Regions from separate parts of the Haloechinothrix salitolerans genome, predicted to be linked through region 1. Evidence: riboswitches for the same ligand, from Rfam matches in the RefSeq annotation. Region 1 holds a riboswitch; the other holds the start of a gene.
The links. Region 1 has a riboswitch for cobalamin ahead of metE (5-methyltetrahydropteroyltriglutamate--homocysteine S-methyltransferase). Riboswitches for the same ligand answer to the same signal wherever they lie in the genome.
Positions count from the first base shown of each region.

Region 2: another riboswitch for cobalamin. It lies ahead of ACFQGD_RS06620 (FecCD family ABC transporter permease); the one in region 1 lies ahead of metE (5-methyltetrahydropteroyltriglutamate--homocysteine S-methyltransferase).

Region 1 is NZ_JBHSXX010000001.1:3,493,916-3,498,150, forward strand. Features, by position in the region: gene metE (5-methyltetrahydropteroyltriglutamate--homocysteine S-methyltransferase) at 1-2,142, opposite strand, end outside; cobalamin riboswitch at 2,284-2,527, opposite strand; gene ACFQGD_RS16625 (TetR/AcrR family transcriptional regulator) at 2,759-3,319, opposite strand; gene ACFQGD_RS16630 (hypothetical protein) at 3,416-3,598, shown strand; gene ACFQGD_RS16635 (ABC transporter ATP-binding protein) at 3,600-4,235, opposite strand, start outside.
Region 2 is NZ_JBHSXX010000001.1:1,413,107-1,417,341, reverse strand. Features, by position in the region: gene ACFQGD_RS06625 (ABC transporter ATP-binding protein) at 1-567, opposite strand, end outside; gene ACFQGD_RS06620 (FecCD family ABC transporter permease) at 564-1,631, opposite strand; cobalamin riboswitch at 1,750-1,933, opposite strand; gene ACFQGD_RS06615 (pirin family protein) at 2,034-3,023, opposite strand; gene ACFQGD_RS06610 (propionyl-CoA synthetase) at 3,156-4,235, opposite strand, start outside.

The DNA.
Region 1 (4,235 bases):
GAGGTCGGCGATCTCCGCCTGGTCCGGCACGCGCGGCGAGTGGATGTCGTACACGCCCGGCCCGACGCCCCGGTCGAAGCCGACGGCGTTGAGATCATCCAGCACCTCCATGCGGGAGCGCGCCGCCTCGATGCTGGTGACATCGGCGTCCAGTGCCACGATCGCGTCAATGACGTCGCCGAACTCGGAGTAGCACAGATGGGTGTGGATCTGCGTCGAATCCGCCACTCCGGACGTCGCCAGCCGGAACGCCTCCACCGCCCAATCGAGGTACGCCTTGCGTCGTTGCGACCGCAACGGCAGCAGCTCTCGCAGCGCCGGTTCGTCGACCTGCACCACCCGAATGCCTTCCGCTTCCAGGTCGCGCGTCTCGTCGCGGATCGCTAGTGCCACCTGTCGTGCCGTGTCCGCCATCGGCTGGTCGTCGCGAACGAACGACCACGCCAGGATCGTCACCGGCCCGGTGAGCATGCCCTTGACCGGCTTGTCGGTGAGCTGCTGCGCGAACCGCGCCCACTCCACGGTGATCGGTTCTGGCCGTGCGACGTCGCCGTAGAGGATCGGCGGCCGCACGCACCGCGAGCCGTACGACTGCACCCACCCATGGTCGGTCGCGGCGAATCCGGTGAGCTGCTCGGCGAAGTACTGCACCATGTCGTTGCGCTCCGGCTCGCCGTGCACCAGCACATCGAGCCCGATCCGTTCCTGTAACCGGATGACTCGCTCGATCTCGCTCCGCATCCGGTCGGTGTACGTCGTTGGATCGAGTTCACCCGTGCGAAGTGCGGCACGTGCCTTGCGGACGTCGGTGGTTTGCGGGAACGAGCCGATGGTGGTCGTCGGCAACGGGGGCAGGCGCAGCGACTGCTGCTGCGCCCGCTGCCGCGCCGCGTAGTCTCCGCGACGGGTGTGCTCTGGGCGTAGGGATGCCAGCCGCGCGTGCACCCGGTCATCGCGCACGCCCTCGGCGGTGGCGCGGTCCGCGACTGCCTCCCGCGCCTCTGCCAGCTCGGTCGCCACGACGTCACGGCCTTCTCGCAGCGCACGGCCGAGCACCACGACTTCGTGGACTTTCTGCGCGGCGAACGCAAGCCACGACTTGACGCGCGGGTCCAGCCGCGTTTCCACCTCGACGTCGTAGGGCACGTGTAGTAGCGAACACGACGTGCTCACCGCCACCTCGTCGGCGAGGCCGAGCAGTGTGGCCGCCGTCGTCAACGCCTGGTCGAGGTCGGTACGCCAAATATTGCGGCCGTCGACCAGCCCGGCGACCAGCGTCTTGTCCCGCAGGCTTCGGCACATCGACAGGGTATCCACTGTGGACGGCGCGGCGACCAGATCGACGCCGAGCGCCTCCACCGGCGAGGACGCCACTACCGGCAGCGCGTCGCCGAGATTGCCGAAGTAGCCCGCCACCAGCAGGTTCGGCCGGTCGGTCAGCTCACCCAGCGCGTGGTACGCCTCGCGGAGCGCGTCCAGTTCGTCCTGTGAGCGGTCCGCGGCGAAGGCGGGTTCATCGAGCTGCACCCATTCCGCCCCCGCGCGGCGCAGCTGCCGCAGCAACTCGGCGTAGACCTCGAGCAGGTCGCCGAGCTTGTCAAGCGGTAGGAACGACGCCGGCGCATCGTCGTCCGGTTTGGACAGCAGTAGGAACGTCAACGGGCCGACGAGCACCGGTCGGGTCGTCACGCCAAGCTCGGCCGCCTCGCGATACTGCTCGACCGGTGTGCGGTCAGCCAGCGAGAACTGGGTGCTCGGACCGATCTCAGGAACCAAGTAGTGGTAGTTCGTGTCGAACCACTTCGTCATCTCCAGCGGAGACGTCGACGCCACGCCCCGCGCCATCGCGAAGTAGGTGTCCAGCGGGTTCAGGCCGAGATCGGTGAATCGCCTCGGCACGGCGTCGACCATGACCGCCGTGTCCAGCACGTGGTCGTAGAACGAGAACGTGTTGCCTGGCACCGAATCCAGGCCTGCGGCGGCAAGCGAACGCCAGGTGTCGGCGCGTAGCTCCCGCGCCACCGCGCGCAGCTCCGCCTCGCTGCCGCGCGACGCCCAGTACCGCTCCAGGGCGCGCTTGAGTTCCCGGTTCGGGCCTATCCGGGGGTAGCCAAGGACTGTCGATCCAATCGTGCTGGTCAACGCTCTCTCCTCGCGAGCTCGACGGCAATGGCACCGAGGCCAGGGGAGGGGCACGTGCGACCAGCACGGTACGGGCGGCGCGCGCCGCGGAGGCTGATCGTCCGCAAGGTCCTCCCGCGAGACCTCGGACCACGCGCACCGGCGGTGCGCGTACCGGTGGCAGGTCTTCGGACTCGCGGGCGTGTCCTGGCTCGGGGCCAGGCGTGTCTACTAGCCGTCGCTTCCCAGACCGTGTCGGTCCAGTGCGGTCCCGGTCGGGACCGGGCACGGCGTTCGTTCCCGCACACCGCTGCGGGGCAGTCCCGGATTCGCACCGGGTTCCCTCTTACCTCGTTCACCACGTTCACGCGACGTGGGTGAACGAACCACCAGCACCACCCACCGTAGTGATCATGCGCGGCACGGCAAGTGTGTTCGGGATGTGGACGCCCATCGGAGGAATGCGCGCCGTCGCCGTCGCGTGCCTGACGTCGTCCTTTCCAGCGGAAGACGTCGTCGCGAGAGCCACGTCACACCGCGGTTTCGCCAGGTATACGGTCGCGAGAAACCGACAGATAGTCGCGAATCCGGCGCGAATCGCGCGATATCCTTGGCGAAGCCACCCTGGCCGCCCGGGTCACTGGAAGAGCGGTGTCAGTTCCTCAACGACGACGTCCAGCGGCTCGGTGCTGCGTTCCGCGCGGCAGAGCACGACCGCGCCCTCGATCGCCGCGACCGCGACCTTCGCCAGCCGCTTCGAGCGCTCGGAGGGGAGTCCGGCAGCGATCAACAGCTCGCGCAGTTTCTCCTGCCACGCCCAGAAGATCTCGCGGACGGCGTCGGCGGCTTCGGGTAGGTCGCCCCGGTTGTCGACGGCGAGCGCGACGACGGGGCACCCGGCCTGGAAGCTGCTTTCGGTCAGCGTGCGTCGCCAGTAGTCGACGAAGCCGTCGAGCACAACGTGCGGCTCACCGGCGGTGGGCCGGATGTGCCTGCCGATCTCGTTGCCCGCCTGCCGCACCGCGCTGAGCACCATTTCGTTCCGGCCGTGGGGGAAGTGGTGGTACACCGACCCGCGCGGCGCGCCGCTGTGCGCGAGGACGGCGTCGATGCTGACGCCGGACGCGCCACGTTCTCGCAGCAGCGTCACGGCGCTGTCGACCATACGTTGCCGCGTCCGTCCCGGTAGGCGCTTCATCGTCCATCCCCTCGTGTGTTGCGGCATCCCCGCGACATTCAGTGACCAAATATCTACTATGACATAACCCCTAGAGCGCCGCAAGGCGGGGCCGGCTTGGGCGACCTACGTCGCGGCAAGAGCACGGACGCGGAGGGGCCTGCCGGATCGAGCGGTCGCGCCGCCCGACGACGTGGCGCGGGCGACGTCTACTGCGCGTCTCGGGTGTCGAACTATGCCACCACGGCCGAGGACGTCGACCGCTCCGCCGACGCCATTCTGCGCACGGCCGCTCGGTGATCTACCGCGGCCGCGCGGGTTCCCGGTGGTGGCCGTTGGTAGCGGCCGCGTCGTGGTTCGGCAGCACGGCGGGCGGGTGGCCGTAGGACAGCTCCGCGTGCAGCCGGGTGCCGATGGGGTAGTGGGTGGTGTGCGGTTGCAGTGACCGCAACTGCCGCCCGGAGTCCAGCCGCACCGTGTGCAGGATGAACCCACCCTGAAACTCCGTGTCGATGACGCGGGCGGCACCGTCAGTGCCATCGTCGGCGGGCCGCAGCACCACCTCGTGCGGGCGCACCATGACCTCCAGGGCATCCACCCGACCGACGACGTCCTCCGGCGCCTGCACCGACCCGGCTTCGGTCACGAGCGTGTCGCCTGCCAACGTCGCGGGCAGGAAGTCCGCGTCGCCCATGAACGTCGCCACGAACCGGTTGGTCGGCGTGTGGAACACCGGCTCGGGTGCGCCGAGCTGTTCGATGCGGCCCGCGCGCATCACCGCGACGCGGTCGCCAACGGCGAGCGCTTCGGCCTGGTCGTGGGTGACGAACACGGCGGGCGTGCCGGTCTTGCGCAGCAGCTCCAAGGTGTCCGCCCGAACCTGCGTGCGCAGGTGCCGGTCTAGGTTGGAGAACGGCTCGTCGAGCAGCAGCAGCTC
Region 2 (4,235 bases), 2.1 Mb from region 1:
AAGCTGGTGGCGCAGGTCGAGGTGATTGGTGGGCTCATCCAACAGCATCAACGGCGTCTGCTGCGCCAGTCCCCGCGCGAGCAAGGCACGACGTCGTTCGCCGCCGGAGAGCTGCTCGACAGGATGGTCGACGGCGTAAGCGAGGCCGACCTGGTCGAGCGCGGCCAACACGGCGGCGCGTTCGGCCGCGTCGCCCCCTGCCCACGGCGGGCGGTGCGGCGTGCGGCCCAGCGCGACCATCTCGCCAACGACGAGGTCCGCAGGCAGCGCTTCCTCCTGCCCGACCAGCGTGATCGCCCGCGCGCGACGCCTGGCGGACAACTGGCCAAGCGGGACGTCGTCCAGCAACACATCGCCCGCGACGGGCTTGCGGACCCCGCCGAGCGCGCGCAGCAACGTCGACTTGCCCGAGCCGTTCGGGCCGACCAGCGCCAGCAGCTCGCCGCGTCGCACCGCGAAGTCGACGTCGCGCAGCACGACACGCTTGCCCGCAGCGCAGGCGAGGCCCGACACGGTGAGGTGGTCGTCGGTGGCCTGGATCGGCTGGGTCTCTGCTGGCGCGGTCATTGGTCGGCTCCGAATCGGTAGTGCCTGCGGCCCATCAGCACCAGAAACACCGGCGCGCCGATCAGCCCGGTGACGACGCTGAGCGGGATCTCAGTGGGACGCACCGCGACGCGTGCGGCGATGTCCACCCAAATCAGGAACACCGCACCCGACAGCGCGGCCACCGGCAGCACGGCTCGATGTCGGACGCCGACCAGCATCCGGCTGATGTGCGGGAGGACGAGGCCGACGAACCCGATGCTGCCCGCGACGGCGACCAGCACGCCGACCAGCGTGGCGAGCAGCACGAACAGGCCGCCACGTAGCGCGCGGACCGGTACGCCCAGCGCGGCGGCGGTGTCCGGGCTCGTGGCGAGCGCGTCCAGCCAGCCGCTGCCCGCGACGAGCACCGCGCCGATGACGACGACCGCGCCCGCGACCAGCGGCAGCTGGTTCCACGCCGCACCGGAGAGGCTGCCGAGCAGCCAGAACAACACCGACTGCGCGGCCTGCGGGTTGTCGCTGCGGAACACGAGAAAGCTGGCGATCGCGGAGAACGCGGCGGAGAGCACCGTGCCGATCAACACCAGCCGTAGCGGGGTGAGCCCACCCTGAGCCATGGCGACGCCGAACACCAGCAGCGCGGCACCCAGTGCGCCGAGCAGCGCGCCGACGGACAGCGCCCACAACCCGGCCGCCGCCAGCACGCCGAACGTGATCACGGCCGTCGCACCGACGCTGGCTCCCGCAGACACGCCGAGCAGGTACGGGTCCGCGAGTGGGTTGCGCACGAGTGTCTGGATGCCGACTCCGGCGACCGCGAGACCAGCGCCGACGACGATCGCCAGCAGTGTTCGGGGCACCCGGATGTCCCACACGATGATGTCGTACGTCGCGTCGCCGGTGCCGTCGGTCAGCCGATTGGCCAGCGCGTCGATGACGACGGACCACGCCAGCGGCTCCGCGCCGAACCCGACCGACGCGATCGCGCTCGCGGCGAGCAGCACCAGCAGGACGGGGACGACGACCGGCGCTGGCAGCCGTCGCGCGGACTTGCGCCGCGGGACGTCCTCAAACGTGTGCACGGCCTGCCCCGTCCAGCGGCGGCAGGACAGGCGGGCGACAGGGCGGCTCGGCGGTGGTGCCTCGGTGACGGTTCATGCGTTACGACCTTTGCGCTCGGGAGCTTGTACGCGAAGCTCGGATCGGCTCGGCGAGCCAGCAGGTCTTCGGACTCGGGTTCACCCGGACGAGGCACCTTCCCAGACCCGCTGATCCAGTGGCGTGTCGCCTCGCCCGTCGCCCTCACCGCTGCGCGTCAGTTCCGGAGTCGCACCGGATTCCCCTGCATCCGCTATCGGATGCGACTGGCTCGACGTCGGATCGTAGCGGGTATCGCCTCGCCGGGCGGGCCGGGTGTGGCGTGACCGACACCCGTGTGCGTCGTTGGCTCGGGCGTCACCATCCCGCGCGTCACGGCCGCCGAGTCAGCGTCCCGGACGACGTCGCGGGCGGAGCCGGACCTTCGGCAGCGGCGGCGCGGGCAGCCGCATCGGCTCGCCGACGTAGCCCTCTACCTGCCCGAACCGCTCCGACTCCTGCTGCCACGCCGCCCGAAACCGCACGATCTCGTCGTGGCTCCGGCCGACGAAGTTCCACCACATGACGATGTCTTCCTCGAACGGTTCCCCGCCGAGCAGCACCACCCGCGCCTGCTCCGGTGAGGGGTTGGCAAGTCGCAGACAGGCGGCGCCGACGCCCACGTAACCCAGCTGGGCTGGCGCGATGGAGGTCTCGCTGACGCGGACCGGCCCCCGGTCCACCAGCACGCCGTGCTCGAAGCTCGGATCGACGTCCAGCTCGACGACGGATTCCGGCGCGAGCGTGATCTCCGCGCCGAGCAGTGGCGTGAACGTCGACACCGGCGAGGAGGTCCCCGCCATGGAGCCGAGGAAGACACGGACGTCCGCGCCATCATGATGGACGACGTCGGGCACGTGGTGCTGGAAGTCGCGGTCCGCGTCCCGGTGCGCGTCCGGCAGCGCCACCCAGAGCTGCACCCCGTGCAGTACCGACGTCGCCGCCGTCGACACCTCGGAGTGGCAGATGCCATAGCCGCCGGTCATCAAGTTCAGCTCACCCGGCTCGACCAGCGCCCGCGCACCTGAGCTGTCCCTGTGCTCGATCTCGCCGGAGAACAGCCAGCTCACCGTCTGCAATCCGGTATGCGGATGGGGTGGCACCACCATGCCGCCGACGTTACGCACGTCCTCGGGCCCATAGTGATCGACGAAACACCACGCACCGATGAGCGACCTGGCGCGCTGGGGCAACGTGCGGCGTACCCGCATCGCACGGGGACCGCCGAGCGGCACCTCCCGCGATGTGACGATCTCGACCGCCGGGTGCTGTGGCTCGACCCGCTCCGCCCGCGCCCTGCAGCGGGTCTCGATCGGATCGGTCTCGATGTTGCTCATCTCGGCGCCCGGCCCCCTGCCGCGTTATCGGCTTCCATCGCGCCCCCATCATGACCGATTCGCACCGATCCGCCACTCAAGGTGCGGCCTGGCGCCGTCCCTAGCGCCCTGGCGGACTCAACGCGAGTCGCCTCAGCTTTCGGCGCGCAGCACCGAGCGGAGACTGTCCAACACGCCGACGTCCTCGATCGTCGACGGCACCGGCTCGTCCCTGCCGTCGGCGATACCGCGCATCGTCTTGCGCAGGATCTTGCCGGAGCGGGTCTTGGGTAGCGCATCGACGATCGAGACGTCCCTGAACGCCGCCACCGGCCCGATGTCGCGGCGCACCGCGGCGACCAGCTCGTCGCGCAACGTGCTCTCCTCGACGTCCACACCGGACTTGAGCACCACGAACCCGCGCGGCACCTGGCCCTTGAGCGCGTCGTGCACGCCGATCACCGCGCACTCCGCGACGGCCGGGTGGCTGGCGAGCGCGGCCTCGATGGACCCGGTGGATAGCCGGTGACCAGCGACGTTGATGACGTCGTCCGTCCGGCCCATGACGAACAGGTAGCCGTCTTCGTCGAGGTAGCCGGAGTCGCCGGTGAGGTAGTAGCCCTCGTAGCGGGACAGGTACGACTCGACGTAGCGGTCGTCGTCGCCCCACAACGTGGGCAGCGTGCCCGGCGGCAACGGGAGCTTGATCGCGATGGCACCCTCCTGCCCCGCTGGCAACTGGTTGCCCCGCTGGTCGAGGATCTGGACGTCGTAGCCGGGCATCGGCACGGTCGCCGATCCTGGCTTGACCGGCAACGTCTCCAGTCCGCGCGGGTTCGCCGCGATCGGCCAGCCGGTCTCGGTCTGCCACCAGTGGTCGATCACCGGGACGCCGAGGACGTCGTGCGCCCAGTGGTACGTCTCCGGGTCGAGCCGTTCGCCAGCGAGAAACAGCGTCTGGAACGCCGGCAGGTCGTACTTGGCGACCTCGGTCGCCTTCGGATCCACCTTCTTGATGGCACGCAACGCGGTCGGCGCGGTGAACAACGCCTTCGCGCGGTGTTCGGAGAGCACCCGCCAGAACGCGCCCGCGTCCGGCGTGCCGACCGGTTTGCCCTCGTAGAGCACGGTGGTCGCGCCGATCAGCAGCGGCCCGTAGACGATGTAGGAGTGCCCGACGACCCAGCCGACGTCGGACGCCGTCCACCAGACCTCGCCGGGCGCGACGTCGTA